2 regions of the Pseudomonas sp. ZT5P21 genome follow, and region 2 is predicted to be linked to the other one. Evidence: riboswitches for the same ligand, from Rfam matches in the RefSeq annotation. Region 2 holds a riboswitch; the other holds the start of a gene.
What was found. A riboswitch is a leader RNA that binds a small molecule or an ion and turns the genes downstream of it on or off. The one in region 2 is predicted to bind cobalamin.
Positions count from the first base shown of each region.

Region 1 (15,595 bases), 1.3 Mb from region 2:
TCGAAGGCTTCGCGGCCTTCGAAAGCCTTGTGATCCAGGGAACGGGTGTCGATACCCGCATCCCTGGCGCGTTGCAGGCCGTAGGCGTCGGCGCGGTTGGAAATCACCGCAGCGATGCGGACCGGGCTGTTGCCGGTCCGCGTGCTGTCGATCAAGGCCTGCAAGTTACTGCCGGTGCCGGACAACAGCACCACGACATCACAGGTGACGGACATTAGTGCGCCTTAAGGTTCTTCAGTTCGACCTGGGCCGCACCTTCGGCAGCGGTGGCGATCTGGCCGATGACCCAAGGCTGCTCGCCGGCCTCACGCAGCACGTTCAACGCGGTTTCAACGTGCTCTTGAGCCACGCAAATCACCATGCCGACGCCGCAGTTCAGCACGCGGTGCATTTCGTTTTCGTCGACGTTGCCTTTTTCTTGCAACCAGTCGAACACGGCAGGACGGGTCCAGCTGGCGACGTCGACCACCGCTTGAGCGCCTTTTGGCAGCACGCGCGGGATGTTGTCCAGCAGGCCGCCACCGGTGATGTGAGCCATGGCTTTGACCGCGCCGGTTTCCTTGATCAGCTTGAGCAACGGCTTCACGTAGATGCGGGTCGGGGCCATCAGCAGGTCGGTCAGTGGCTTGCCATCGAGCTGGATGTTTTCGATGTCGGCACCGGAGACTTCGATGATCTTGCGGATCAGCGAGTAGCCGTTGGAGTGCGGGCCGGAAGAAGGCAGGGCGAGCAGGGCGTCGCCGGCAGCGACTTTCGAACCGTCGATGATTTCGGATTTTTCCACGACGCCGACGCAGAAGCCGGCCAGGTCGTAGTCTTCGCCTTCGTACATGCCCGGCATTTCAGCGGTTTCGCCGCCGACCAGGGAGCAGCCGGACAGTTCGCAGCCTGCGCCGATGCCAGTGACGACCTGGGTCGCGGTTTCGACGTTGAGTTTGCCGGTGGCGTAGTAGTCGAGGAAGAACAGCGGCTCGGCGCCGCAAACCACCAGGTCGTTCACGCACATGGCCACCAGGTCGATGCCGATGCTGTCGTGCTTGTTCAGGTTCAGCGCCAGACGCAGCTTGGTGCCGACGCCGTCAGTGCCGGAAACCAGTACAGGCTGCTTGTAGCCGGCCGGGATTTCGCAGAGGGCGCCGAAACCGCCCAGGCCGCCCATGACTTCCGGGCGCGCAGTGCGCTTGGCGACGCTCTTGATGCGTTCGACCAATGCTTCACCGGCGTCGATGTCTACACCGGCGTCCTTGTAGCTCAGGGAGGGTTGCTTGCTCATGATCCAGGCCTTTAGGGGGGATTCAGGGGTAACGACCGAGTCCAGTGGGACCGCCGAAACAAACGAAGGGCATGTGCCTTGCGGGAATTTCAGGGCGCCCGGCTGTTGCCGGTCTGCGAAGGCGCGCGATTTTATCAGGCTTGAGGGGCAGCGGCCATCCTCAGGCCGACAGCAGGGGCATATCGATACAAAAAAACCGGTATTGCCCGTGTTGGTCGCCTCCCGCTTGGCTGTATAAGGTATCGCGATTAACCGTCTATCGTTATGGCAGTGCGAAAAACTTAACCGGGACGTGTGAATGTTTTGCGTCGGGCGGTGGTCACAGCCTTGCTCGATTGTTCATGCGGTCAGTTTCCAGCCGCTCTTGTCGTCAGGGATCTTCCATGCGTTTTTTCAGATCATTGTTTGTGGGTTGTTTGTCTCTTGTCAGTCTGGCGAGTCATGCCGAAACCCTCAAAAGCCTTTATCAGGTGCGCGAGCCTGTCACCAGCCAGGCGCCGGAAGAGCGCGATCAAGCCACTCAGCGTGCGCTCGACACGCTGGTGTTGCGCCTGACCGGCGATCCCAAGGCTGCGCAAAGTTCGGGGTTGGCGGCGATTCGCAAGGACCCGCAGCAGATCATCAGCCAGTACGGCTTCGACGCGGGCCCACCAGAAGTGCTGAAAGTCGATTTCGACCCGGCCAGCACCGAGCAGGCGTTGCGCCGTGCCGGGCTGTCGTTATGGGGTGCGAACCGGCCATCGATTCTGACGTGGTGGCTGAATGACTCAGCCGAGGGTGCGAGCCTGGTCGGTGATGGCCAGGCCAGCGCTGCGCCGTTGCGTCGCGCGGCACAACATCGTGGTCTGCCGCTGCGTCTGCCACTGGCGGACCTGAGCGAGCAACTGGTCGCCACGGCACCAAATCTTGGAGGCACGGATGCGGCGCCCTTGCGCGGCGCATCGGATCGTTACAACGCTGACGCCTTGCTGGCCGTGCATGCCCGTGAAGAGAGTGGTCCGTGGCAGGCCAAATGGCAATTGTGGCTGGGTGATAAGAAGGAAGCAGGCAGCGTGCAGGGGGCGGATCAGGCCGCCGTGGCCGATGCGGTGATGCTGGCGGTCAGTCAGCGTCTCGCGCCACGCTTTGTAGTCAAGCCGGGTGCCTCGGGCGAACAATTGCTGGAAGTGCAGGGTATGAATCTGGAGCGTTACGCGACGCTTGGGCGTTTGCTCGAGCCGTTTAACGCGCGCCTGCAAAGTGTTGACGCTGACCGGATTCTCTACCGGGTCAGTGGCAGCGCCGAGCAGTTGCGGTCGCAATTGTCGCTGGCGAAGTTGCAAGAGGTACCAGCGGGGGAGGCGCCGGCACCAACGGTGCCTGTTCAACCGGTGGCCGAGGGTTCGGCGCCTGCTGTAGCGTCAACGCCTGCACCGGTGCCGCAATTGCGTTTCCGTTGGTAAGGTTTTCTTTCTTTATATAGCTGCATATGGAGTGGTACATGGCCGATACGCGGCGTTGGTTCTGGTTGGGTGGAGTGGTTCTGCTCTGTGCGTTTATCTGGCTGTTGCATTCGATTCTGACACCGTTTCTGGTGGCGCTATTGCTGGCGTATCTGTTCGACCCGCTGGTTGATCGGCTGGAAAAGGCAGGCCTGTCCCGGACCTGGGGCGTGGTGGCGGTGTTTGCGCTGTTCACTTTGATCCTCACTACGTTGCTGCTGGTGTTGGTGCCGATGCTCGCCAAGCAGTTGTTCCGCTTGTACGAGCTGGTGCCGCAGATGCTCGACTGGTTGCAAAATACTGCATTGCCGTGGGCGCAATCGAAATTCGGGCTGTCGGAGGGGTTCTGGAAATTCGACAAACTCAAGGCTGCGCTCAGCGAACACATGGGTCAGACCACCGACATCGTCGGTGTGGTGCTGAGCCAGGCGACCGCTTCCGGCCTTGCATTGATCGGATTGATCGCCAATCTGGTGTTGATCCCGGTAGTGAGTTTTTACTTGCTGCGTGACTGGGATCTGATGATGGCCAAGATCCGTAGCCTGCTGCCCCGCGACAGTGAAGAGCGCATCGTGACTCTGGCAGACGAATGCCATGAAGTGCTGGGTGCGTTCGTGCGCGGGCAATTGCTGGTGATGGTGGCGCTGGGTGTGATCTATTCGGCGGGCCTGATGCTGGTAGGGCTGGAGCTGGGGTTGCTGATCGGGATGATCGCGGGCCTGGCGGCGATTGTGCCGTACATGGGGTTCGTGATCGGGATTGGCGCGGCGTTGATTGCCGGTCTGTTCCAGTTTGGTGGTGACTTGTACCCCATGGTCGGCATCGTTGCGGTGTTCATGGTTGGCCAGGCCCTGGAGGGTATGGTGCTGACGCCTTGGCTGGTGGGAGACCGGATCGGTCTGCACCCGGTGGCGGTGATATTTGCGATTCTGGCGGGCGGTGAACTGTTCGGTTTTACCGGCATATTGCTGGCGCTGCCGGTAGCCGCGGTGATCATGGTGCTCGTACGCCATATGCATGACTTGTATAAAGATTCTGACGTGTACGGCGGCGTCGACGAGCCTGAGCTTTAAGGTTCGCCAATGACGCATTGCGGGCGGCCTGGTTCAGTATCAGGCCGACCGGTATCTCATGCATGACTGTCACATGCGCCGCCAAAAAATCACTCATAAAACCGGTGTGATAACGCAAACCTTTGATTTTGCTTATGGTCTGTCGCATTGTGCGGTCAGCGTCACGGGTATAAACTTCGCAAACTTTACACAGAGGCCACTAACGGTTCCTTTGGAACTGTTCAGTCAGCATGAAACCGATTCAGCTGCCCCTAGGTGTGCGTCTGCGTGATGACGCTACCTTTATCAATTACTACCCAGGCGCCAATGCCGCTGCACTCGGCTATGTCGAGCGGCTGTGCGAAGCCGACGCCGGCTGGACCGAAAGCCTGATTTACCTCTGGGGCAAGCACGGGGTAGGGCGCACACATTTGTTGCAGGCGGCCTGCCTGCGCTTCGAACAGATGGGTGAGACGGCGGTGTATCTGCCGCTGGCCGAGCTGATGGATCGCGGTATCGAAATTCTCGACAACCTCGAACAGTACGAACTGGTCTGCCTGGATGACCTGCAAGCGGTTGCCGGCAAGGCGGACTGGGAAGAGGCGTTGTTCCATCTGTTCAATCGACTGCGTGACAGCGGTCGGCGCCTGCTGATTGCAGCATCGACGTCGCCGCGTGAATTGCCGGTGAAGCTGGCGGACCTGAAATCCCGTCTCACGCTGGCGCTGATCTTCCAGATGCGACCGCTGTCCGACGAAGACAAACTGCGTGCGCTGCAACTGCGTGCGTCCCGTCGTGGACTGCACCTGACCGATGAAGTCGGACATTTTATCTTGACCCGAGGCACTCGTAGCATGAGTGCGTTGTTCGAGCTTCTCGAACGTCTCGATCAGGCTTCTCTTCAAGCTCAGCGCAAGCTGACCATTCCGTTTCTTAAAGAGACACTGGGCTGGTAAAGCCTGGTTCTTGCACGGTTTTGGCATATTTCAGGCGCCAAAAAGTTCGCTTTCCTACAGGGCGTAAATCGCGCAAGTGTCTAAATTGGGCTTAAGCGCTTAGATGGAAACGCGAAACCGGAAAGTCACATAAAGTTCGATTGAATTTGCAAATGAGGATGATAGCGGGCATAGTCTCGGCTTCTTTACAACTATCAGCCACGGTCGTGCCCATGCTAAATCGCTTTGCACCCCTCGTGCCTCTCGCACTCGTTACCCTGTTGTTCGGTTGCGCTGCCCACTCTCCCGTGTCCGAGCAAGCGCCTCAACAACAGGTTAAAAATTCAGATACTACGCAATCGTCTTCCGTTCTTTTCCAGGACTCTCTTTACCAGGACGGCGTAGCCTCCGACAAAGAACTGGCCAACTTCGCCGACGGCAAGTCGTACCAGCTTCCGGTATTGGCCGACAGCATCCTCGAACGTGGCATGTCCCTGATCGGTACCCGTTACCGTTTCGGCGGCACCTCCGAGGCTGGCTTTGATTGCAGCGGCTTCATCGGTTATCTGTTCCGTGAAGAGGCCGGCATGAACCTGCCGCGGTCCACTCGCGAAATGATCAACGTGGACGCGCCGTTGGTTGCTCGAAGCGCGCTCAAGCCGGGCGATCTGCTGTTCTTCGCCACCAATGGCCGTCGCGGTCGTGTCAGTCACGCCGGGATCTACCTCGGCGACAACCAGTTCATCCACTCCAGCAGCCGCAAAAGCGGTGGCGTCCGGGTTGATAGCCTCGGCGACAGCTATTGGAGCAAAACCTTCATCGAAGCCAAGCGCGCACTCGCGATGGCCCCAACCGTGGTCACGGCACGCAAGTAATTGTCCTTGCTGTCGCCGCATCTAGTGGCGACATAGCCTTTCTGAAACAGAGTAGGCGGACAACTTGTAAGGCGAACTTAAAGTCTTACTTGAAGTTTGGCGCATAGCCGCTAGAATCCTGATCTATTATTGATGGCAAACCGCCTGCGTCCTGCGCAGGCGGTTTTCTTTTCTGCTCCGTCGGCAGAAAAAAGCCGCAGCCAGATCAGGATGTTCTGCAGATGACAATGTCGGCCCGCCTCGCACTGATGTTCTTCGCAGCGCTGCTCAGCGCCTGCGCCAGCCGCACACCACCGCCTGCGCCGGTAGTTCGCGCGCCGATCGTTTTCAGTTCCGCCCAACCGTTTTCGCCCGAGGCCGAAGACGTGCTGTTTCGTGCGTTGGGCCTGGTGGGTACGCCTTATCGTTGGGGTGGCAACACGCCGGATTCCGGGTTCGATTGCAGCGGCCTGATCGGTTATGTCTACCGTGACGTCACGGGCATATCTCTGCCACGCACCACCCGCGAGATGATCAGCATGCAAGCGGCCAATGTCGGTAAGGAAGGCCTGCAAACCGGTGACCTGCTTTTCTTCGCGACCAATGGCGGCTCTCAGGTCAGTCACGCCGGGATCTATGTCGGCGAAGGTCGCTTCGTCCATGCGCCCGCCACCGGTGGCACCGTGAAGCTCGACAGCTTGTCCAAGGCTTACTGGCAAAAAGCCTACCTGAGCGCCAAGCGTGTATTGCAGCCTGAGCATCTTGCGCGCAATCCTTGATTCGCAGCTATAAGTTGGCCGTTGGAGATTACTTGACCGCCGACACCCGCCACACCTTGTTCCCCACATCATCCGCCACCAGCAAGTCGCCTTGCTGATCAATCACCACACCTACTGGCCGGCCCATGGCTTTCTCCTCTGCATTGAGGAAACCCGTGAGCACATCAACCGGTTGCCCGGTCGGCTTGCCGGCACTGAAGGGCACGAAAATCACTTTGTAACCACTGTGCGGCTTGCGGTTCCACGAGCCGTGCTGGCCGATGAAGGCGCCTTCCTTGAATTGCGCCGGCAGCGTGTTGCCTTCAGCAAACGTCAGGCCCAGTGAAGCGGTGTGCGGGCCGACCGCGTAGTCTGGCGCGATAGCCTTGGCTACCAGGTCCGGTTTTTGCGGCTCAACGCGGATGTCGACGTGCTGGCCGTAATAGCTGTAAGGCCAGCCGTAGAATCCGCCCTCTTTTACGGAAGTGATGTAGTCCGGCACCAGGTCGCTGCCGATTTCATCCCGCTCGTTGACAGCCGTCCATAGAGCACCGCTGTGCGGCTCCCAGGCCAAACCATTTGGATTGCGAATCCCCGAGGCGAAGATCCGGTGATTGCCGGTGGCACGATCCACTTCCCAGATCGCCGCGCGACCTTCTTCCTGATCCATGCCGTTTTCGCCGATGTTGCTGTTGGAGCCTACCGTAACGTAAAGCTTGCTGCCGTCCTTGCTGGCGATGACATTTTTCGTCCAGTGGTGATTCAGCGTGCCGCCCGGCAGATCAACCACTTTGATCGGCTGCGACTTGATTGCCGTGTCGCCATCCTCATAGCGGAAACGCAGCAAGCGGTCCGTGTCAGCGACATACAAGTCATTGCCGACCAGGGTCATACCGAAGGGCGAGTTGAGGTTTTCCAGAAACACCGTGCGGGTTTCGGCGATGCCGTCGCGGTCCTTGTCCCGCAACAGCGTAATGCGGTTAGGGCTCGGTACGCCGGCACCAGCGCGGCCCATGACCTTCTTCATGACCCAGCCTTTAACGCCTTTGCCATCGTCGGGTTTAGGCGGCGCATTGGTTTCAGCGACGAGCACGTCACCGTTCGGCAGCACATACAGCCAGCGCGGGTGATCGAGGCCTTCAGCGTATGCCGTCACTTGAGTTCCCGCCGCCGCTGTGGGTTGCACACCGGCCGGCCAGCCGATCGCCGGGGCAATGTTCACCGTTGGGATCAGGGTTTTGTTCGGTTCTGGAAGTTTGGGCGACGGGCCGGTGCCGTCGGAGACTTGCAGGCTGGCGCTTTCACCGCAGGCGGCGAGCCCTCCGGCGAGGGCGATGACGAGAACGAGCTGGGGCTTGCGCATGCTGATCTTCCCTATAAATGCAGTGACCTGATCAATAGAGAAGCGCAAACCCGCGATGGTTCAACCGGTCAGCCGCGAGCTTACTTGAACAGCACGGCGATACCGGGGTGGTAGTGGCCGGCTTCGTTGCGCAACTTGCGGTAGGCGTAGGGGAAATACCAGGCGACGGCGCAGGTATGTTCCTTTTGCAGGTCATCGACCATGTCCTGGAGTTCTTCCGGGCTAGCGCCGTGCTGGGCTTTTTGCGGTGCAACGAACAGGCAACCGAGTTTCAGGTCGCTGGCGTAGCTGGTTCGCCGGGCGTCGCTGGTGATATCAGCCAGCGCCTGTGTCAGGTTCAGGCTGTTGACTCGGGGCCAGCGCTGCGTGGCCTGAAGGTAAGCGCGCTCTTCGCTGGCGGCGATGAACAGGTCGGCGCGGGCGTTGCGTTCGCCTTCTTCGTTTTGTTTGCGGGTCGGCGTCTGTTGCAGCGTGACCATCTCTGCCATCCAGGCGGCGGCCGAGAGCAAGCCGAGGTTGGCTTTTTCGTCGTACCAATAAGGCGTGTCGTTATCGCCGCGAACGGCGTTGTAACGGTCGATACAGTCAAACCAGCGTTCGAGCACCGGACGCAGGAATTCCAGCTTCGGATTGCTGATGATCATACCTTGCATGTGGCTTACCCTTGTTATTGTGATATGGGGTTGTGGCTCTTTGATATCACCGCTCGAAGTGTGGCACAAGATTGGCGTCAGTTATTTGATCAGCGGCAGTTTTTCAGCCGACGGCTTCCCGGCTTTAATTGACGCTCCACCCCCAACCCTCTAACCTTCGCGGCTTGTTTCAGGTGCTCTGTGGCCTTGGTCGACAGAGTGAAACAGGGAAGCCGGTGAGGCGTTCGTTCAACTGATGAACAACCACGATCCCGGCGCTGCCCCCGCAACGGTAAATGAGTGAACACTGCGCATCAGAGCCACTGTGCCGATATCGACATGGGAAGGCGCGCAGTCAGGCGAAACGCCGCTCATGAGCCCGGAGACCGGCCTGATCCATCCAGCGGCATCACGGTGGGCGATGCCAGGCTTCTTGCCGTCTATTCTTGCGCCTGCCCGCCGTTATCCAGCCTCAACGGAGAGCTCCCCATGACTGATACCCCCGATCGTGACGAACGCCATCTGGCGCGCATGCTGCGCAAAAAAGCCGTGATCGACGAACGCATCGCCAACTCGCCGAATGAATGCGGCCTGCTGCTGGTGCTGACCGGCAACGGCAAAGGCAAAAGCAGTTCGGCGTTCGGCATGCTCGCCCGCTCCATGGGCCATGGCATGCAGTGCGGCGTGGTTCAGTTCATCAAGGGCCGCAACAGCACCGGTGAAGAACGGTTCTTCCGGCGCTTTCCGGAGCAGGTGCGTTTTCATGTGATGGGCGAGGGTTTTACCTGGGAAACCCAGGACCGCCAACGGGACATCGCCGCCGCCGAAGCCGCTTGGGAAGTGTCCCGTGAACTGCTGCGAGACCCGTCGATCGGCCTGGTGGTGCTGGATGAGTTGAACATCGCCCTCAAGCACGGTTACCTCGACCTCGATCGGGTGCTCAGCGACTTGCAGGCGCGTCCGCCGATGCAACACGTGGTGGTCACCGGTCGTGGTGCGAAGCCGGAGATGATCGAACTGGCCGATACCGTCACTGAAATGGGCGTCATCAAGCACGCCTTCCAGGCCGGGATCAAAGCGCAAAAAGGCGTCGAGCTGTGAATCAACCACGTCATTGCCCGGCGGTCTTGATTGCCGCGCCGGCCTCCGGTCAGGGCAAGACCACCGTCACCGCCGCGCTGGCCCGTTTGCATCGCAATCAGGGGCGCAAGGTTCGCGTATTCAAATGCGGACCGGACTTTCTCGACCCGATGATTCTCGAGCGCGCCAGCGGTGCGCCGGTGTATCAACTGGACATGTGGATGGTTGGTGAACAAGAAAGTCGTCGACTGTTGTGGGACGCCGCCGGTGAAGCCGACCTGATCCTGATCGAAGGCGTCATGGGGCTGTTCGACGGCACGCCGTCGAGCGCCGATCTGGCGCGGCACTTCGGTGTGCCGGTGCTCGGGGTGATCGACGGCACCGCGATGGCGCAGACCTTTGGCGCACTCGCGTTGGGGCTGGCGAAGTATCAGCCGGACTTGCCGTTTGCCGGCGTGCTGGCCAACCGCGTCGGCACCTTGCGTCATGCGCAGTTGCTCGAAGGCAGCCTCACTGAAGGCTTGCGCTGGTATGGCGCGTTGTCCCGGGAAACCGGGATTGAATTGCCGAGCCGGCATCTCGGTCTGGTTCAAGCCAGTGAATTGAATGATCTCGATCTGCGTCTTGATGCGGCGGCGGATGCCCTGGCCAGCAGTTGCGAAGTCGCGCTGCCTCCCGCAGTGGAATTCGCCGCGCCTGACGTGATCGCTGCCGAGCCGTTGCTGGCCGGTGTGCGAATCGCTGTTGCCCGTGATGATGCCTTCGCATTCACCTACGGCGCGAGTCTGGATTTGCTGCGAGCCATGGGCGCCGAATTGCTGTTTTTCTCACCGACTCGCGACGCGCAGTTGCCGGAGGCTGATAGCCTCTATTTGCCGGGCGGTTACCCGGAATTGCACCATGTGGCGCTGGCACAGAACACCCCGATGCTCAACGCCATTCGTGCTCATCACGCGGCGGGCAAACCATTATTGGCCGAGTGTGGCGGCATGCTGTATCTGCTCGACTCGCTGACCGATGTCGAAGGCACTCGCGCAGAGCTGGTCGGTTTGCTGGCCGGTGATGCGGTGATGCAAAAACGGCTGGCAGCGCTGGCGCTGCAGGCGGTCGAGTTGCCGGAAGGCTCGCTCCGTGGGCATACCTATCATCATTCGTTGACCAGTACCGAACTTGAGCCGATTGCCCGTGGCCTCAGCCCTAATGGCGGGCGTGGGGCGGAAGCGGTATATCGTGAGGGGCGGATGACGGCTTCTTATGTGCATTTCTATTTTCCGTCGAATCCGAAAGCGATCGCCGCACTATTTCTACCTGACCTTGAGGCCGCCATCGCTGGCAAGCCAGCTCCTACAGTTGACCGTGTATTACCTGCAGAAACTCAAATTCCTGTGGGAGCGAGCTTGCTCGCGAAGAGGCCATGACTGACAACGCATTCAGCCAGGCCGAACGCGCAGCGGTCTACCGTGCCATCGCCGAACGCCGCGACATGCGCCACTTCAGCGGCGGCACCGTCGAGCCTGAGTTGCTCCGGCGCCTGCTCGAAGCCGCGCACCAGGCGCCGAGCGTCGGCTTGATGCAGCCCTGGCGCTTCATCCGCGTCAGCGATCGCGCCCTGCGCGGCAAGATCCGGTTGTTGGTGGAAGAAGAGCGCGTCCGCACCGCCGAAGCCCTGGGCGAGCGCACCGACGAATTCATGAAGCTGAAAGTCGAAGGCATCAACGACTGTGCCGAGGTGTTGGTCGCTGCGCTGATGGACGATCGCGAACGCCACATTTTTGGCCGCCGCACCTTGCCGGAAATGGACATGGCCTCGTTGTCCTGCGCGATCCAGAACTTGTGGCTGGCATCCCGTGCCGAAGGATTGGGCATGGGCTGGGTCTCGCTATTCGAGCCGCAAGCCCTGGCCGACCTGCTGGGCTTGCCCGCCGGGGCCAAGCCTTTGGCGATTCTTTGCCTCGGGCCGGTCAAGGAATTCTATCCGGCGCCGATGCTGGTACTCGAAGGCTGGGCGCAGGCGCGGCCGCTAAGCGAATTGCTGTATGAAAATTATTGGGGAGTGAGTCAATGAGTGTGGCGTTGTTGAGTGTCGCCGCGGTTGCGCTGGATGCGCTGCTGGGTGAACCCAAACGCTGGCATCCGCTGGTGGCGTTCGGCCGTTTTGCCGACCGCATCGAACAACGTTTCAACGGCGGTGGACGCGGCTGGCGCAGCCACGGCGTCACCGCCTGGGTGATCGCAGTCGTGCCGCTGACCTTGCTCGCCACGGCTTTCTCCTGGGCGCCTTATGTCGGCTGGATCGTTGAAATTCTCGTGCTCTATTGCGCGCTCGGCATGCGTAGCCTCGGAGAACACGTGGAGCCGGTTGCCAAGGCGCTGCGCAGTGATGATCTGGACGAGGCGCGCAAACGCGTCGGCTATCTGGTCAGCCGCCAGACCAGTGAACTGGATCAAACCGAAGTCGCCCGCGCCGCCACCGAATCCGTCCTGGAGAACGGCAGCGACGCGGTGTTTGCCGCGCTGTTCTGGTTTGCCGTGGCTGGTGCGCCAGGCGTGGTGCTCTACCGTTTGAGCAATACGCTGGACGCGATGTGGGGCTATCGCAACGAACGATTCGAACGTTTCGGCTGGGCCGCGGCAAAGATCGACGACGTGCTCAACTATATCCCGGCACGACTGGTGGCATTGACTTACGCGCTGCTGGGCAAAACCCGCCTCGCGCTGAAATGCTGGCGTACACAAGGCCCGACCTGGGACAGCCCGAACGCCGGTCCGGTGATGGCCGCAGGTGCCGGTGCGCTGGGTGTCGAGTTGGGCGGGGCGGCGATTTATCACGGTGAATTGCATCAGCGTCCGCCACTGGGGGAAGGCGCGCCGGCGGATGCCGATTCCATCGACCGCGGCTGGCAATTGGTCCAGCGCGGGGTATGGTTATGGCTGCTGATTCTCTGCGTGGGAGCTGAATTCTATGCTTGAACACGGTGGACGGTTGCGCAAGGCGGCGCTCGAATACGGGATCGCCGAAGCCGATTGGCTCGACCTGTCCACCGGCCTCGCGCCCTGGCCGTTTCCGGTCCCGGACATTCCGCTGCGCGCCTGGGCGCGGTTGCCGGAAACCGATGACGGACTGGAGCAGGCGGCCTGCGAATACTACGGTGCCGCGCAGGTATTGCCGGTGGCCGGCTCGCAAATGGCGATTCAGTTGCTCCCCCGTTTGCGCCGGGTCGGCAAGGTCGGCGTGCTGTCGCCGTGTTACGCCGAGCATGCCGAAGCCTGGCGCCGCAGCGGCTACATCGTGCGTGAAGTGTTGGAGCAGGAAGTCGACTTTTTCATCGACAGTCTCGACGTGCTGGTGGTGGTCAACCCGAACAATCCCACCGGCCTGAGCCTGACCCCGAGCCGTCTGCTTGATTGGCATTCCAGGCTGGCCCAGCGCGGTGGCTGGCTGGTGGTGGACGAGGCGTTCATGGATAACACGCCACAGCTGAGCCTGGCGCCGTGTGCCCATCAGGTCGGGTTGATCGTGCTGCGCTCTTTCGGCAAGTTTTTCGGTCTGGCCGGTGTGCGGTTGGGATTTGTGCTGGCGGAGCGCAAGTTGCTCAAGTTGCTCGCCGAACAAGTCGGACCTTGGGCCGTCAGCGGACCGACTCGTGTGGTGGGCCATGCCTGTTTACTGGATACCGAAGGGCACGCCAGGCAGCGCGCGCGTACCGAAGAAGCCAGCGAGCGTCTGGCGCTGCTGCTGGAAAAACACGGTTTTAAACCTCAGGGCGGTTGCGCCTTGTTTCAATGGCGGATGACCGAGCGCGCCGAAGAGCTGCATGAATTCATGGCACGGCGCGGCATTCTGCTGCGGTTGTTCGCCCACAACAGCAGCCTGCGTTTCGGCCTGCCTGGCGAAGAGGCCGACTGGAACCGACTCGATCAGGCGTTCGAAGCCTATGCCAAGGAAACCCGATGACCACGTTGATGGTGCAAGGCACCACCTCCGACGCAGGCAAAAGCACACTGGTGACGGCGATGTGTCGCTGGGTCACGCGTCAGGGTGTGCGCGTCGTGCCGTTCAAGCCACAGAATATGGCGCTCAACAGTGCCGTGACCGCGGACGGTGGCGAGATCGGACGTGCGCAAGCGGTGCAGGCTCAGGCCGCCCATCTCCAACCGCACACCGACATGAATCCGGTGCTGCTCAAACCCAATAGCGACACCGGCGCTCAGGTGATCATTCATGGTCGCGCCGTCACGACGATGAACGCGGTCGCGTATCACGACTACAAAGCCATCGCCATGCAAGCGGTGCTGGCCTCCCATGAGCGGCTGAGCGCGGCGTATCCGGTGGTCATGGTCGAAGGCGCAGGCTCGCCGGCCGAAATTAATCTGCGCGCCGGGGACATCGCCAACATGGGTTTCGCCGAGGCGGTGGATTGCCCGGTGGTGCTGATCGCCGACATCAATCGCGGCGGCGTGTTCGCGCATCTGGTGGGCACCCTGGAACTGCTGTCGCCGAGCGAACAGGCCCGGGTCAAAGGCTTCATCATCAACCGTTTTCGCGGCGACATTGCCTTGCTGCAACCTGGTCTCGACTGGCTGGAAGCGCGCACCGGCAAACCGGTGATCGGCGTTATGCCGTACGTGATCGACCTGCACCTGGAGGCCGAGGACGGCATCGACCAGCGCCAGACCGCCAAGGCCGATCAAGTGCTCAAAGTGGTGGTGCCGGTCTTGCCGCGCATCAGCAACCACACCGATTTCGATCCGCTGCGCCTGCACCGGCAAGTGGACCTGCAATTCATCGGCCCCGGTCAGGCAATTCCGCCCGCTGACCTGATCATTCTTCCCGGCTCGAAAAGCGTGCGCAGCGACCTCGCGTATTTGCGCGCCAATGGCTGGGACACCGCCATCGCCCGGCATTTGCGCTACGGCGGAAAAGTACTGGGGATTTGCGGCGGTCTGCAGATGCTCGGCGAGCAGGTACACGACCCGCTGGGACTCGAAGGCGCGCCGGGCTCCAGCGCCGGTCTGGGTTTGTTGGCGTTTGAAACGCAGCTCGAAGAAGAGAAGCAACTGCGCAATGTGCGCGGGCGTTTGGCGCTGGAGAATGCTGAAGTCAGTGGCTATGAAATTCACGCCGGCGTGACCACCGGGCCGGCGTTGGAAAATGCCGCCGTGCAGCTGGGCGATGGTCGTTGCGAGGGTGCGCAAAGCGTCGACGGGCAGATTTTCGGGACTTATCTGCATGGCCTGTTTGAATCGCCAGCGGCGTGCAGTGCGTTGTTGCGGTGGGCGGGTTTGCTGGATGTACAGGAAGTGGATTACCACGGATTGCGTGAGCGCGATATCGAGCGGCTGGCGGATTTGGTGGAGAAGCATCTGGATACCCGATTGCTGCGTGAGCTCTGCGGGATTTGAGGTGGCCGCACTGCCCTCATCGCGAGCAAGCTCGCTCCCACGGGTCCCGTGGGTGAACAAAAAATTTGTCGAACAGGCTCGGTCCCTGTGGGAGCGAGCTTGCTCGCGATGAGGCCGGCACAGTCACCGAAGATTTTAAGGAATGAACCATGCTGCAACTGATCCTCGGCGGCGCCCGCTCCGGCAAAAGTCGTCTAGCCGAGAAACTCGCCTCCGACAGCGGTCTGCCCGTGACCTACATCGCCACCAGCCAACCGCTGGATTGGGAAATGAACGAACGGGTCGCCCATCATCGCGTCCGTCGTCCGGCTGAGTGGGCGTTGATCGAAGAGCCTGTGGAACTCGCCCGTGTCCTGCGCGAAACCGCCCGCGCCGATCGTTGCCTGCTGGTGGATTGCCTGACCCTGTGGATGACCAATCTGCTGATGCTCAACGACACCGAGCGACTGACTGCCGAGCGCGAAGCCTTGCTGGACTGCCTGGCTGAATTGCCGGGTGAAATCATTTTTGTCAGCAACGAGACCGGAATGGGTGTCGTGCCGCTGGGCGAATTGACTCGCCGCTACGTCGATGAAGCCGGTTGGCTGCATCAAGCTCTGGCCGAACGTTGTCAGCGAGTCGTCCTGACCGTCGCCGGCCTGCCCCTGACTTTGAAAGGAACTGCGTTATGACTCAATCCTGGTGGCTGAACCCGTGCAAGCCGATTGACGCCCGAGCCATCGAGCAGGCTGAAGCACGGCAACAGCAATTGACCAAGCCCGCCG
Region 1 covers NZ_CM142705.1:4,119,792-4,135,386, reverse strand. Annotated here, with positions in the region: gene purN (phosphoribosylglycinamide formyltransferase) at 1-215, opposite strand, end outside; gene purM (phosphoribosylformylglycinamidine cyclo-ligase) at 215-1,273, opposite strand; gene ACYZT9_RS19140 (DUF2066 domain-containing protein) at 1,657-2,715, shown strand; gene ACYZT9_RS19135 (AI-2E family transporter) at 2,754-3,827, shown strand; gene hda (DnaA regulatory inactivator Hda) at 4,058-4,762, shown strand; gene ACYZT9_RS19125 (C40 family peptidase) at 4,975-5,616, shown strand; gene ACYZT9_RS19120 (C40 family peptidase) at 5,838-6,374, shown strand; gene ACYZT9_RS19115 (PQQ-dependent sugar dehydrogenase) at 6,403-7,716, opposite strand; gene ACYZT9_RS19110 (hypothetical protein) at 7,797-8,369, opposite strand; cobalamin riboswitch at 8,524-8,757, shown strand; gene cobO (cob(I)yrinic acid a,c-diamide adenosyltransferase) at 8,838-9,449, shown strand; gene ACYZT9_RS19100 (cobyrinate a,c-diamide synthase) at 9,446-10,846, shown strand; gene bluB (5,6-dimethylbenzimidazole synthase) at 10,843-11,493, shown strand; gene cbiB (adenosylcobinamide-phosphate synthase CbiB) at 11,490-12,398, shown strand; gene cobD (threonine-phosphate decarboxylase CobD) at 12,391-13,383, shown strand; gene ACYZT9_RS19080 (cobyric acid synthase) at 13,380-14,831, shown strand; gene cobU (bifunctional adenosylcobinamide kinase/adenosylcobinamide-phosphate guanylyltransferase) at 14,981-15,502, shown strand; gene cobT (nicotinate-nucleotide--dimethylbenzimidazole phosphoribosyltransferase) at 15,499-15,595, shown strand, end outside.
Region 1: another riboswitch for cobalamin. It lies ahead of cobO (cob(I)yrinic acid a,c-diamide adenosyltransferase); the one in region 2 lies ahead of cobW (cobalamin biosynthesis protein CobW).

Region 2 (15,595 bases):
CGAGCAGAACTTCCTGCGTCTGATGCCCGCCGATTCGCGGGACGGCTACCTCGACGACTGGTACCAGCGCGGCGGCAAATTCAAGATGTGGCTGGACTATGAAGCCATCGACAACGACAAACCCACCGCGCTGAAGCTCGATGAGAAAGACCCGAAACGCGACTTTGCAATGCAACTGCTGAGCCGTTACGGCGAGCTCAATGCCAGGCCCGATCCGATCAACCGTTGTGACGGGGCGTATTGCTCACGGCCGAACATTGATCCGGCGTTGCAGAGTGCCGAGCAGGCCCTGAGCCGCCTGACGTCGCGTCCTGCCGCCGGACTGAAAGTCATCGATCAGTTGCCGGAAGCAACAATGCTGCGTATCGAAACGGCGAGTGGCGAGCGCGAGGTTTACAGCCTGTTGCGCAACCGCGCGCACAGCAACGTGGCGTTCCTGTTGGGCGAGTCGCTGCGTTACCAACCGGGGCTCGACACGCTCACCCTTTTCCCTGGCGTACTCAGCAGCTATCCGAACTTCATGTTCAACATTCCCGCCGATCAGGTGCCAGCGTTCGTAGAGGCGATGGAAAATACCCGGGACGCCAACCGATTCGAAAAAATCGTCGAGCGCTGGGGAATTCGCCGTAGCCATCCGCAGTTCTGGTTCTACTTCCATGACCTGAGCCAGTACGTCCAGGAAACCGACCCGGTGGAAGAGGGCGTGCTGGACATGAACCGCTACGAGAATCTTTGATCGACTTTTTTGTGGTGTGCCGGTGTCGGCACTTTAAGGCACCGCTGAATTAATGTGAGAGCGGGCTTGCTCGCGAAGGCGGTGTGTCAGACAAAACAATGTCGACTGACACTCCGCCTTCGCGAGCAAGCCCGCTCCCACAGGGAATTTGCGGGGATTTGTGGAGTGCGATCGAGAGGGCTGTCAATGTTGACGCATTTGGCCGTGGCGAGCTGGCGCTTTCCTGACATAAATACTAGGACTTTGTGTGGCGCGATGATTGGCGTAAACTGCGCGCAAGCCTGCGAGGAGTTTCCATGACCGCTATTACCATCACCGACGCCGCCCACGATTACCTGGCTGATCTGCTCTCCAAGCAGAACACCCCGGGCATCGGTATCCGCGTCTTTATCACCCAACCTGGCACCCAGTACGCCGAAACCTGCATTGCCTACTGCAAGCCGGGCGAAGAAAAACCAGAAGACACCGCGCTGGGGCTGAAAAGCTTCACGGCGTATATCGACTCGTTCAGCGAAGCTTTCCTGGACGACGCGGTTGTCGACTACGCGACCGACCGCATGGGCGGCCAGTTGACCATCAAGGCGCCAAACGCCAAAGTCCCAATGGTCAACGCTGACAGCCCGGTCAATGAACGCATCAACTATTACCTGCAGACCGAGATCAACCCGGGGCTTGCCAGCCACGGCGGTCAGGTCAGCCTGATCGATGTGGTCGACGACGGTATCGCCGTGTTGAAGTTCGGCGGCGGTTGCCAGGGCTGCGGCCAGGCGGACGTCACCCTGCGTGAAGGCATCGAGCGCACCTTGCTCGAGCGCATTCCCGAACTGAAGGGTGTGCGTGACGTGACCGACCACACGCAGAAAGAAAACGCCTACTACTAAGGTGTTCGCTGCGACATGAAAAAACGGCACCCGTGAGTGCCGTTTTTTTATGTGTAAAAATCACTGGCCCCATCGCGAGCAAGCTCGCTCCCACAATGATCTTTGTTGTAGGCAGCATGTGTTTGCGCTGAAAATCCAATGTGGGAGCGAGCTTGCTCGCGATGGGGCCCTAAGGTCTGTAAAGATGTGCATGCCCGGCACGGTACAGCGATGACTCACTAAAGTGATCACTGCCCAACACCCGACCCACCAAAATCAACGCCGTACGCCGAAACCCCTTCGCCTCAACCTTCCCGGCAATATCCGCCAGCGTCCCCACCACCCAATCCTGATCCGGCCAGGTTGCCCGGTGAATCACCGCAATCGGACAGTCCGCGCCGTAATGCGGCAGCAACTCAACCAGGATTTTTTCCAGATGATTGACCCCAAGGTGAATCGCCATGGTCGCGCCATGCTGCGCCAGGCTCCCCAGCTCCTCACCGGCGGGCATTGCAGTCTTGTCGGCGTAGCGCGTCAGAATCACGCTCTGTGACACGTCCGGCAAAGTCAGCTCAGCGCCCAAAAGTGCCGCACAGGCTGCCGTGGCGGTGACACCGGGGATGATTTCAAATGGAATGTCGAGTTCACGCAGATAACGAATCTGCTCGCCAATCGCCCCGTACAGACTCGGATCGCCGGAATGCACCCGCGCCACATCCTGCCCATTGGTATGGGCGGTCTTGATCAGTTCGATGATCTCTTTCAGGTGCAGTTCGGCGCTGTTGACCACCTGTTCGGCGCGGTGGCCTTCCAGCACGGCGGCGGGTACCAGGGAGCCGGCGTAGATGATCACCGGGCAGCTACGGATCAACCGTTGGCCTTTGACGGTGATCAGTTCCGGGTCGCCGGGACCTGCGCCAATGAAGTAGACGGTCATCGTCGTTTCCTGTCAGAAAAGGGGCTGGGCAACGCCTCAGATGAAGATTGCTCATAATCGAAGGCGCGGATTATCGAGGGTTTTACGCAGCGTAGGCCAATGCCAGAGTGGCCTGGGCGTATTTTTGTCGCGAGATCAGCAGTTTTGCCGGTGACTGAGCCAATTGTTCAGCGAGGGCAAGGGCGGCGCTTTCCGCTACGCCGTAGCAGCCGGTGCGTTCAAAAGCGATGTCCGAGCGGTGGCTGAGTCGCGGTTGATAACCGGCCAGTTGCTCACTGCTGAAGTACATCAGGGGCAGTTCGAGTTGTGCGGCGAGCTCGATCAGACCAGGTTCTTCGCGCTTCAGGTCGATGCTGGCCAAGGCCTTGATCTGGTGAAGCCCGATTTGATGCGCCTGTAACGCCTGATCGAGTAACGCCCGCAGCGTGCTGACAGGGCAGCCGCGCTGGCAGCCCAGGCCGACCACCAAAGTCGGCGCTGTGCCAGTATCCGTCATGCGGGGTATTGGCCATCGCTTTTGCGTCGGAACAACCAGGCGCTGATCAGGCCCAGGGCCAGCCAGAACGCCACATTGGTCAGCTGCGAAGCGATTTTGAACTGGGCTTCCAGGGCTTGCGGCGCGAGCATCGAGTGCACTTCCGGTTGCGGCGCGCCGATGACGTGAGGAACGGCGAGAATCGCCACGCCCAGGATCTTCATCAACCAGTGACGGCTGAACACGATCAGCGCGATGCCGGCAGCGGTGGACGCTGCAGTGCCGATCCACCAGATTTGCCGTTGTGCCAGATCCGCCGCGGCAGTGCCGGGCAGTTCAGGCGGCAGGCCGAGGGTCGGAGCCAGCACGAACGTTGCGTAACCGGCCAAGCCCCAAAGCAGACCCTGCGAGGTTTTGGTCGGCGCTCGCAAGGTGTAGAGGCCAGCGAGCATCAGGGCGAAACCCACTGCAACCACCAGGTTACCGCCGGTCGTCGACAGCACGCGCTGCCAGCCGTCTTCCGGTTCCCAGGCTTCGGAATCGTGGGTGTGAGCGGCGGTGCCGGCGGCGTGTTCATGAACTTCAACAGCAGCCGGCCCGGATTTCTCGTAGGTCTCGGCCTGCAGAATCAGCGGAGAGACCCAGAAGCTTTGCAGCAGGGTCAGCAGCAGGGCGGCCAGCAACCCGGTGAACCCTGCGGTTTGCGCAATACGCTTGATCATGTGGCAGGTCTCAATGGCACGGGAAAGCGGAGCTGTGACGGGTATCGTGCGCGGCGTTGTGCACGGCTTCGATGTGCGAGAAACCGGCGAAATACACGAGGCACGCGCCAAGGATCGATGCGCAGGCGGCAGCGGTCAGGCGTTGAGTCAAGGTCGTGGTGGTGGTGCTGGCTGATGTGTGGCCGGTGCTGCTGATGATCGACATGGCGCTTCCCTCTGGTCTGTCAGCGGGTGATATAGAGCGCATGGAAGGCCCCTGCGAATCGGGCACGCAGAAGTTCAAACAGCGCCCGCCCACCGCGGGTTTGTTATTCAGTGAACGCAATCGTCACTGTGTGTTGCGGGCCGGTCTCCGGGCTCGCGAGGGGCTTTGGCATTAACCGAAACCTGCAAGCATCACCTTCCCATGCCGAACTGCTGACACAGTGGATCTGACGCTTCGCTCGCTTACCGTTGCGGGGGCAGCACCGGACTGACATGGCTTTGAGTAAAGCACATGATTCACCGGTTTCCCGTTTCACCCTGTGAAGGGCACCCGTAACAAGCTGAGTAGGAGAGCATGGGCGAGGGTTGGGCGTCAATTGGCAGGAGTTCTCAACTCGAAACCGAGACTGGTACCTGTGGCGAGGGAGCTTGCTCCCGCTGGGTTGCGAAGCGACCCCCAACATTGCTTCAGGCATAACTCGCAAGCAAGTTTTACGACGGCTTCGCCGCCGAGCGGGAGCAAGCTCCCTCGCCACAAGGGATCGCGAGTGCCTCACGAACATTGACCCGCCCCAATACGATGCGTAGCCTTGCGCTTTCGAGGTTCTTCGGCGTTTGCCGAAGCTAAGAAGGGAACGCGGTCGATGCCGCGGCTGCCCCCGCAACTGTGAACGGTGATGTTCGCTGCCACGCCACTGCAAACCCTGTGCAAAGGTTCGCGGGAAGGCGCAGCGAATGCCAGGTTAGCGCCTGGCAAGCCGTCAGCCAGGAGACCTGCCTCGACACAGATTTCTCACTACAACCGGGCGGGGTGATCCGGTGGCGAACTCTTCCGCGCGCGCATCCGTCGCAGCGATTGTCGTCCCGTATGCCCGCCACCTTGCCAAAGGGCATCCGATGAAAACACTGGCCAAACTCCCCGTTACCATCGTTACCGGCTTCCTCGGCTCGGGCAAAACCACCTTGCTGCGGCACATGCTCGACAATGCCCAAGGCCGCCGCATCGCGGTGATCGTCAACGAGTTCGGCGAGTTGGGCATCGATGGCGAAATCCTCAAGCAGTGCTCCATCGGTTGCACCGAAGAAGAAGCCAGCGGCCGCGTCTACGAACTGGCCAACGGCTGCCTGTGCTGCACGGTTCAGGAAGAATTCTTCCCGGTGATGCGCGAACTGGTTGCCCGTCGCGGTGACCTCGATCACATCCTCATCGAAACCTCGGGCCTGGCCTTGCCCAAGCCTCTGGTTCAAGCCTTCCAGTGGCCTGAAATCCGCAGCGCCTGCACCGTTGATGCGGTGATCACCGTGGTTGACAGCCCGGCCGTTGCCGCCGGCACTTTCGCCGCCTTCCCGGATCAAGTGGACGCCCAGCGCAAACTTGACCCGAACCTGGACCACGAATCGCCGCTGCATGAACTGTTCGCCGACCAACTGGCCAGCGCCGACCTGGTGATCCTCAACAAAGCCGACCTGATCAGCCCGGAAGACCTGGCCCGCGTACGCCGGGAAGTCGCCGAAGAACTGCCGCCAGCGGTAAAAGTCATCGAAGCCAGCAGCGGTCGTCTGCCACTGGACGTGTTGATCGGCCTCGGCGCCGGTTCCGAAGAACACATCGACAGCCGCCACAGCCATCACGATCACCACCATGAAGGCGAAGATGATCATGATCATGATGCCTTCGATTCCATCTCCATCGAACTGCCACAAGCCGACGAAAGCCTGCTGCTGGACGCGCTGACCCAACTGGTGGTCAAGCACGGCATCCTGCGCGTCAAAGGCTTCGCCGCGATTCCGAACAAACCGATGCGTCTGCTGATCCAAGGCGTGGGCACGCGTTTCGACAAGCATTTCGATCGTCAGTGGGGCGCCGATGAAGCGCGCACCACGCGTCTGGTATTGATCGGCCAGGCGCTGGACGCCGCGCAACTCGAAGCGCAATTGCGCGCCGCGCTCAGCGTCTAGCCATGCACCTGCTCAGGACCCAGCCCGGCGGTTTCGTGTCGGATGACAACATCGCCGACCTTGGACAAACCCCGGCCGAGCTGGTGATCCTGTGCAGCGGCGATTCCAGCCTGGCGCTGCTCGCCGAAGCGGCGCAGCAATTGCCCGACGATTACCCGAGCGTGCGCCTGGCCAACCCGATGCAGGTGCAGAACCACGCGTCGGTCGACCTGTATTTCGATGAAGTGCTGCGCCACGCCAAGGTGATTCTGATTTCGCTGCATGGCGGCATTGCCTATTGGCGCTACGGCATTGAGCGACTGGTCGAGCTTTCGCAGCGCGGCGTGCAGCTGATTCTGGTGCCCGGCGATGATCGCCCGGATCCGGAGCTCAGCGACCTGAGCACGGTGATGGCAGAAGACCGTGATCGGCTCTGGCATTACCTGCGCCAGGGCGGTATGGCCAACGCCCTCGACCTGTTTCGCTGCCTGGCCAATCGCTGGCTGGAGCGCGACTATGCGTGGGCCGAACCGCAAACACTGCCGCGTACCGCGATCTACCACCCGCAAAAAAGCCCCGCCGCATTGAGTGATTGGCAAGCCGACTGGCAGGCTGGTCAACCCGTGGCGGCGGTGCTGTTTTACCGCTCGCATTTGCAGGCGGCAAACACCGCGTTCATCGATGTTTTCTGCCAGCGTTTGCAAGCGGCGGGGTTGAACCCCTTGCCGATTGCCGTGGCCAGTTTGAAGGAGCCCGGCTGCCTGACGGTGGTCGAGGACCTGCTGGACGAAGTCGAAGCTGGGTTGATTCTCAACACCACCGGTTTCGCCCAGTCCAGCCCCGAAGCGCCACATTTGCGACCGTTTCGCCGCAACATCCCGGTGATCCAGGCCATCTGCGCCCAGGACAACGAACCCGGCTGGCGTGCCAGCGAGCAGGGCCTCGGTCCGCGGGATCTGGCGATGCACATTGCGTTGCCCGAACTGGACGGGCGGATCATCAGCCGCCCGATCAGCTTCAAGGACCTGGCGTGGCGCAGCGAACGCAGTCAGTCCGACGTCGTTTGCTACCGGCCTGCACCTGAACGCATGGATTTTGTCGCCGAACTGGCGCGGCGCTGGATCGATCTGGCGCGGTTGCCGAACAGCGAAAAACGCATCGCCCTGATCCTCGCCAACTACCCGACCCGCGACGGGCGCATCGGCAATGGCGTCGGCCTCGACACACCCGCCGCTGCGTTGAATATCCTCCGTGCGTTGCACGCAGAAGGTTATCCGCTGCCCGCCGAACTGCCGGGCAGCGGCACCGCATTGATCCAGCAATTGCTCGGCAGTGTCAGCAACGACCTCGATACGCTCGACCAGCGTCCGTGTCATCAAAGCCTGGCGCTGGACGACTACACCTTGATGTTCAACGCCTTGCCCGAGGCCAACCGCCAAGCCGTGCTGGAACGCTGGGGCACGCCGGAAAGTGACCCGATGTGCCGTGGCGGGCGGATGATGATCGCCGGGGTGCGTTTCGGCCTGACCTTTGTCGGTATTCAACCGGCGCGCGGTTATCAGGTTGACCCGAGCGCGGTCTATCACGATCCGGACCTGGTGCCTCCCCACGGCTATCTGGCGTTCTACTTCTGGTTGCGCAACACCTACGGCGCTCACGGCGTTATCCACGTCGGCAAACACGGCAACCTCGAATGGCTGCCGGGCAAGGGCGTCGGGCTATCGGAAAACTGCTGGCCGGACGCGCTGCTCGGGCCGCTGCCCAATATCTATCCGTTTATTGTCAACGACCCGGGCGAGGGCGCTCAGGCCAAGCGTCGCACGCAAGCGGTGATCATCGATCACCTGATGCCGCCGCTCACTCGCGCCGAAACCTACGGCCCGCTGCGTAATCTCGAGCTGTTGGCCGACGAATATTACGAAGCGCAATTTCTTGATCCGCGTCGCGCCCGGGAATTGCAGCGCGACATCCTGCAACTGGTACGCGACACGCACATCGACCGCGAACTGCAACTGGACGACAAGCTCGACAGCGATGCCGATGCGGCGATCTGGCTGCCGCGTCTGGACACTTATCTGTGCGATTTGAAAGAGTCGCAAATCCGTGATGGCCTGCATGTGTTCGGCGAGTCGCCGACTGGGCGTTTGCGTATCGATACCTTGTTGGCGCTGTTGCGGATACCCCGTGGCGACGGGCGAGGGGCGCAATCGAGTTTGTTGCGGGCGTTGGCGAAGGCGTTTGAATTGGGTTTCGATCCGCTGGATTGTGCGTTGGCCGATTTGTGGACAGGGCCGCGTCCATTGGAACTGCAAACCCTCAACGATGAAGTCTGGCGCACGGCCGGCGATACCCGCGAACGCCTGGAATTGTTCGCCGCTCAACTGATCGAGCAGGCACTAAACCAGCCTCATGCCATCCCCGGACCCTGTGGGAGCGAGCTTGCTCGCGAAGGCGGAGTGTCAGTCGACATTGATTTGCCTGACCCACCGCTATCGCGAGCAAGCTCGCTCCCACAGGAGTCGTGTTGGTCCGACGTCAGCGCCATCATTGAGAGCCTGCGCGAAGTGGTCGCTCCTCGGCTCGACGCCTGCGGTCCCGCCGAAATGCGCGGTCTGCTCGACGCCCTCAGCGGTCGTTTCGTGCCGGCCGGCCCTAGCGGCGCGCCAAGTCGCGGTCGTCTGGACGTGCTGCCGACCGGGCGCAATTTCTACTCGGTGGACGTGCGCAACCTGCCAACCACCACCGCCTGGCGCATCGGTTTCCAGTCGGCGAACCTGATCCTTGAGCGGCACTTGCAGGACCACGGCGATCATCTGCGTCAGCTCGGCCTGTCGGTCTGGGGTACCGCGACCATGCGCACCGGTGGCGATGACATCGCGCAAGCCATGGCACTGATGGGCGTGCGCCCGGTCTGGGCGACGGGCAGTCAGCGCGTCGATGATTTTGAAATTCTGCCGCTGAGTTTGCTCGACCGCCCGCGGGTCGACGTGACCTTGCGCGTGTCCGGTTTCTTCCGTGATGCGTTTGCCAATCTGATCCGTCTGTTCGACGCCGCCGTGCAAGCGGTCGCCGCGCTGGATGAGCCCGACGATCTCAACCCTTTGGCGGCCAAGGTCCGCGCCGAGCGTGAAGCGTTACTGCAATCGGGCCTCGATGAAGAGGTGGCAAAACGTCAGGCGGGTTGGCGCATCTTCGGCGCCAAACCCGGCGCGTACGGCGCGGGTGTGCAGGGCGCTATCGATGGTCGTCTGTGGCAAAGTCGCGAGGACCTGGCCAAGGTTTACCTGAACTGGGGCGGCTACGCTTACGGCGGTACGGACGAAGGCACCGCCGCCCGCGAACAGTTCGCCCAACGCCTGAGCCAGGTTCAGGCCGTGCTGCAAAACCAGGACAACCGTGAGCATGACTTGCTCGATTCCAACGACTACTACCAGTTCCAGGGAGGCATGCTCGCCGCCGTGGAAAGTCTGAGCGGCGCAGCAGCGGCCAGTTACCATGGCGATCACAGCCAACCGGACTTGCCGAGAATCCGTACCTTGAAGGAAGAGCTGAACCGGGTGATCCGCTCCCGGGCGGCGAATCCAAAGTGGATCGACGGCGTGAAGCGCCACGGCTACAAAGGTGCGTTTGAACTGGCGGCCACGGTCGATAACCTGTTCGCCTTCGACGCGACGACGCAACTGATCGACGACCACCAGTACGCGTTGCTGGCGGATGCCTACCTTCTGGATCCGGCGACCCGCGAGTTTGTTCGCGAACATAATCCGCATGCCTTGCGCGACATGACCGAACGCATGCTGGAAGCGCAGCAGCGCGGGATGTGGAAGGAACCGGGCGAGTACCGCGAGGCCCTGGAGAATTTGTTATTGGACATAGAAGAAGACGGCTGACAGCCTTCACCTGTGGGAGCGGGCTTGCTCGCGAAAGCGGTGGATCATTCAATATTGATGTCGGCTGACCCACCGCATTCGCGAGCAAGCCCGCTCCCACAGGGATTGAGGTGCCTGTGATACCACCGACCATGACCGAGTATTTAAGATGACCGACACCCCGCATTTCCCGCTCTCCGCCGTGGTCGGCGCCGATGACTTGAAGCTGGCCTTGTACCTCACCGCCATCGACCCGAAAATCGGCGGCGTGCTGATCGAGGGCCCGCGCGGCATGGCCAAATCCACTTTGGCCCGCGGCCTCGCGGATTTGCTCGCCAGCGGTCAATTCGTCACCTTGCCGCTCGGTGCCACGGAAGAACGTCTGGTTGGCACACTCGACCTCGACGCGGCCCTGAGCGAAGGTCGCGCGCAATTTTCTCCCGGCGTGTTGGCCAAGGCTGACGGCGGCGTGCTGTACGTCGATGAAGTCAATCTGCTGCCCGATCACCTCGTGGACCTGCTACTCGACGTGGCCGCCAGCGGCACCAACCTGATCGAGCGAGACGGCATTTCCCATCGGCATTCGGCGAAATTCGTGCTGATCGGCACGATGAACCCGGAAGAGGGTGAACTGCGGCCACAACTGCTCGACCGCTTTGGATTGAACGTCGCGCTCAGTGGCCATACCGCACCGACGCAACGTGGTCAGATCATCCGTCGGCGTCTGGATTTCGACAGTGATCCGCAAAGGTTCTGCGCCGAGTGGGAGCGCCAGCAGCAATCCTTGCGCGAACGTTGTGAGAAAGCGCGCAGCGCACTGGCGAGCATTCCCCTCGACGATGAAGCGCTGGCGCAGATTACCGAGCGCTGTTTTGCCGCGGGCGTCGATGGCCTGCGCGCCGATCTGGTCTGGTTGCGCGCAGCCCGTGCCCATGCGGCGTGGCGGGGTGCGAGCGCCATTGCCGAGGACGACATCGACGCGGTCGCTGAATTCGCCTTGCGCCACCGTCGTCGCGAACAGTCTCCGCCGGCGCCGCAGCAGTCCCGGCAACCCGCACCCCAACATTCCAGCCCGAGCGAAGGCCAGGGCCAGTGGGGCGAAATGCCCGCCCAGGCGCTGCCGGTCGGTGCCCGGCGTGAAGTGCCGAGCTGGCCAAAAAAGCCCTAGGCATTCGCCCTCGATCTGATGCGGGGGCGAATGCCAGACCCCGCGCCGGACGGCTGGACAACGGCAAACTGGGCAAACGCCACGCCGCGCGCAGCGGCTTGGTCAACTGGCCCGGCACCTTGCTCAATGGTCGTCCTCGTCAACGCCAGGATGTGCTGTTTCATTTGCGCACCCGTTCGCCCCACGAATTGTGGCTGGTGATCGTCGACGCCTCGGCCTCGACGCGCCGCCACCAGGCATTGAGCGATGCCAAGGGTTTGTTGGCGCAACTGTTCGATGACGCCTACCGCCAACGCGCGCGACTGGCGTTGTTGACGGCCAGCGGTCAAGCACCCACGTGGCAAGTGCAGGGGTTGAAAGCATCCACCGGCTTACGCCACTGGCTCGATGGCCTCGGCGCGGGCGGTGGCACGCCGTTGCTGGCTGCGCTCGGCGAGGCGAGACAATGGCTGAGCGCACGGCAAAAACGTTTTCCGGCGGAACAGCAACGGTTGTTGCTGGTGACTGATGGCCGGTTGAAGGATTGGCCGATGTTGCCGGCGCTGGAGTGTCCGGGGCTGCTGATCGATATCGAGCGCGGGCCGATTCGTTTAGGTCGAAGCAGGCTGTTGGCAGAGCAGCTAAGCACTGAATATCGACATATTGATGAGCTGATTTCAGGCTGAGTATTTGGGTTTCTGCTGTGGCCCCATCGCGAGCAAGCTCGCTCCCACACTAGATTTTCAGTCTTCACAAATCCTGTGGAGCGAGCTTGCTCGCGATGGCATCACCCCGGTTTCGGATAATCACGGCTAATCTGCATCGCTGCCTATGCTCTGAAAGCAAGCCATTCACAGGAGTGAAGCATGCGTGTTCTAGCCACAAACAGTCAGGACGATTTCCGCGTCAAAGCCTACGCCGGCACCAACGGCGTGCTACTGGCCATGGACGTGGCCGAATCCCGTCGCACGGGCCTGCTGGGTTTCGCCATCGAAAAACAGCAAGGCAGCAAGCCCTGGTTGTTCCTGTTCAACAGCCTGACGTTCCCCGGCAAGGCCCATACGTTCCCGCAGTTCCACGCCACCCCGAGCGATCTCGCGCCGTTGCAGAAATTTCGCTGGGCCGATTACGCAGTCAATCCAGGGATGACGATCCATTACCGGATTTACTTGGCGTACGGCAGTGCTGACGCACCGCAACTGGGCGAATACCTGGAGGTGACCGTCACGTCCGACAATGGCCTGCCGCACAATCAAAGCGTGATCTTCAACCGCGCGGTGGCCGCCAGTCAGGCGTTCCAGCGCAAATTTCCCGACCTCGATGCGCTGATCAGCACCCACAAAAACCTGCCCATCGAAGCCTGGCCCGACGCCCCTCGGCAATGGCTGGAAAATGGTCTGCTCGGGCGTTTGCTCGGGTTTATCGAGCGGGCGGTGGATGGTCAGTGGGCGCTGGACGTTGCCATTTACGAATACGAGTTGGAAATTGTCGTCGATGCCGTCAATGCAGCGTTCGAACGGGGTGTGAAGGTTCGCGTGCTGTATCACGCGCAACCCGGCGATGACGCCACCGCCATCAACGAAACCAGCCTGGAAAAAATCCCGGCGGCTAACAAGCGCGGGCGGGTCACTCACAACATCTTCCACAACAAGTTCATGGTGCTGAGCCGGGTCGATGCAGCCGGGCAGCGTCAGCCCGAAGCGGTGCTGTGCGGCAGTACCAATTTCACGCCCAATGGCGTTTATCGCCAGGCCAACGTGGTGCATGTGCTGGACGATGCAAACGTCAGCGCCAGCTATCTGAGCACCTTCGAGCAGGTTTGGGCGACACCGGCCGACGTCGGCGCTACCCGGCAATGGATCACTCAGAATAACCCGATGAATCCGCAACAACCGTTGTTCGTCGGCTTCTCGCCACGTTCGGGGCAGGGTGATTTGCGGGCGTTTGTCGAGATCATCAACGCCGCGAAAAAGGACGTGCTATTCGTCACCGCGTTCGCCTTGCCCGACGATATTCTCAATGCGCTGCTCGGCCAGCCCCACGACGACATTTTACGTTATGGCCTGCAAAACACCGTGAGCCGCATTACTGGTTTCCACGCCGACCGCAGCGCCGAATTCGCCGCCACCGCGCTGCTTAACACCGGGCTGGAAGGCTGGCTTCGCGAGAACATAAAAGGCCAGAAGGGTAACCTGCTGGTGCACACCAAAGCCGTGGTCACCGATTTCACCAGCGACGCGCCGACAATCATCAGTGGCAGCCACAACCTCAGCGCTGCGGCCAGTAACGGCAACGACGAGAACTACCTGATCGTTCGCGGCGATACTGACCTGGCTGATCGTTATGGTTTGGAGTTGCTGCGGTTCTACGAGCATTACCGCTTTCGTTACTTTGCCAAGAAGCTAGCGCTCAAGCAGGTCCGGCCGTTGGCGGCGGATGATAGCTGGACCCATGATTATTACCTCGCAGGGGATTTACGGCAGCTCTCGCGACTGCGTTTTTCAGGACGATAAATCGGTGGTTTCAATGGCCCCATCGCGAGCAAGCTCGCTCCCACAGGATTTGTGAACACTGAAGATCCCATGTGGGAGCGAGCTTGCTCGCGATTGGGGCAACGCGGTCTCTGGCGTCAGCGAAACCAGTTAGTCCGCGCCAACTCCATCGCCTCATCCCCACGCCCGCTCCCGATTACTTGCCCATCGCTTGACGGTACTGCCGCGTGCGCCGGCCGATGTACAAGCGGTCGAGGATCAGCGCCCAGACTGCTGACACTTCGGGCCGGGGCTTGCGTCCACGGCTGAGGCGATGGAGCTGGAACTTCACCACGGCCATGCTTGCCAATGCGGCCAACGGCTTGCGTTTCCAGCGGATCGGCGGCAATTGCGGATGGCTGTCCTGGCCTTCGCGCCAGTGTTTGACCAACTGCGGTTCGAGGGCCAGCGCCGTGCCGATACCGGCCATGGCGATGCCGCTGTCGAGCACTTGTTCGACGATCGCCAGACGTCGAATTCCGCCCGTTACCATCACCGGCATGCGCGCCACGCTGGCCAGTTCGTCGGCCATCTCCAGAAAGTACGCTTCCCGCGCCAGGGTCCGGCCATCGCGCGCTTCGCCTTGCATGGCCGGTGCTTCGTAGCTGCCGCCCGACAACTCCAACAAATCTATCTGCAGATCGTTGAGCCACTGGATCACTTGTCGGGCGTCGTCGGCATCGAATCCGCCGCGCTGGAAGTCGGCGGAGTTTAGCTTCACCGCCACACAAAACTGCGGTGGCACGGATTGGCGAACGGCGCTGACGACTTCCAGCAGCAGGCGCGCGCGATTCTCAAGCGACCCGCCCCAGCGGTCGGTTCGACGGTTAGTCAGCGGCGACAGGAACTGACTGATCAGGTAACCGTGTGCTGCATGAATCTGCACGCCGGTGAATCCGGCTTTTTCAGCGAGCGCAGCGCTGGTGGCGAAGCGCGTGATCACCTCGGCGATATCGCCCTCGGACATCGGTTTGGGTTCGGCAAACATCTTGGAAAATGAACCAAGATCCAGCGCCACCGCCGAGGGCGCCCACGCTTGCTGGCCGAGGTTGGCCATGGTCTGGCGGCCCGGATGATTGAGCTGCATCCAGAATTGCGCGCCAGCGGAGCGGCCAATACTTGCCCACTGACGAAAGCGTTCCATGTCCCGCTCGTCTTCCAGCACCACGCCACCGGGGCCGGTCATGGCGCGGCGATCAATCATCACGTTGCCGGTCAGCAACAACCCGGCTTCGCCCCCAGCCCAGGCCTGATACAACCGAAATAGCGCATCGGAAGGTCCCTGCCCGGTATCGGCAAGGTTCTCTTCCATCGCCGCTTTGGCGATGCGATTGTCGAGAGTCTGGCCATTGGGCAGATTCAACGTTTGGAAGGGCGACATGCTTGACTCCTCATAAGTGATGCGTAGAGGCTAAGCTTAAAGTTAACTTTAATGTCAAGCAGGCAAATGAGGCTGAGATGAAGATTGGTGAGCTGGCGCATTTAAGCGGGTTCAACGCGTCGCGTATTCGTTTTTACGAAGCCCAGGGCCTGATCCAGAAAGTGGAACGCCGGGCGAACGGTTACCGGCATTATCCCGACCAGGTTTTGCAAACGCTGTATCTCATCCAGTGCGCGCAGCAGGCCGGGTTCAGCCTGGAAGAGTTGAAGCAGTTGCTGCCGGACACCGCCACCGGTGAATTCAAGCACGGCGAACTGCTGGCGGGTCTCAGGCGCAAAGTCGACCAGATCGAAGAAATGCAGCTGCACCTGGCGCAGAGCAAGGCGAAGCTGCTGGCGGTGATTGACGATATTCCGGCGCGGCCCGATGGCATGGGCTGCGATGCGAATGCCGAGCGGGTGTGGGCGTCATTCAAGCATTCGCGCTGACGGTGTCAGCCGATGGGATGGGGATCGGATTGCGCATCAGCGTGCCCACCACCAACGCCCCCAGCAATGCCAGTAAACCGGCGACCCACAGCAACAGACTGAAACCACCGACGAACGCCTGTCGGGCCAACGGTTCGACCACGCTGCGTGCGGTGTCCGGCAGCAGGCTCATCGCCGCCGTCATGTCACCCGCCACCACCCGCGAGGCGATGCCCTGTGTCTGGCCCAGCCATTGCGTACCCTGTGCCGACAGACTTGCATGCAACAACTGCTCGGTATGACTGGACAGCAACGCACCGTATACACC
Region 2 covers NZ_CM142705.1:2,777,464-2,793,058, forward strand. Annotated here, with positions in the region: gene ACYZT9_RS12990 (fatty acid cis/trans isomerase) at 1-736, shown strand, start outside; gene nfuA (Fe-S biogenesis protein NfuA) at 1,033-1,617, shown strand; gene cobM (precorrin-4 C(11)-methyltransferase) at 1,787-2,533, opposite strand; gene ACYZT9_RS13005 (cobalamin biosynthesis protein) at 2,616-3,029, opposite strand; gene ACYZT9_RS13010 (CbtA family protein) at 3,026-3,730, opposite strand; gene ACYZT9_RS13015 (CbtB domain-containing protein) at 3,741-3,935, opposite strand; cobalamin riboswitch at 4,057-4,284, opposite strand; cobalamin riboswitch at 4,519-4,730, shown strand; gene cobW (cobalamin biosynthesis protein CobW) at 4,832-5,893, shown strand; gene cobN (cobaltochelatase subunit CobN) at 5,896-9,762, shown strand; partial or broken gene ACYZT9_RS13030 (metal ABC transporter ATP-binding protein) at 9,775-9,864, shown strand; gene ACYZT9_RS13035 (ATP-binding protein) at 9,911-10,909, shown strand; gene ACYZT9_RS13040 (vWA domain-containing protein) at 11,029-11,574, shown strand; gene ACYZT9_RS13045 (phospholipase D-like domain-containing protein) at 11,755-13,401, shown strand; gene ACYZT9_RS13050 (NADH:flavin oxidoreductase/NADH oxidase family protein) at 13,577-14,800, opposite strand; gene ACYZT9_RS13055 (MerR family transcriptional regulator) at 14,878-15,288, shown strand; gene ACYZT9_RS13060 (MFS transporter) at 15,272-15,595, opposite strand, start outside.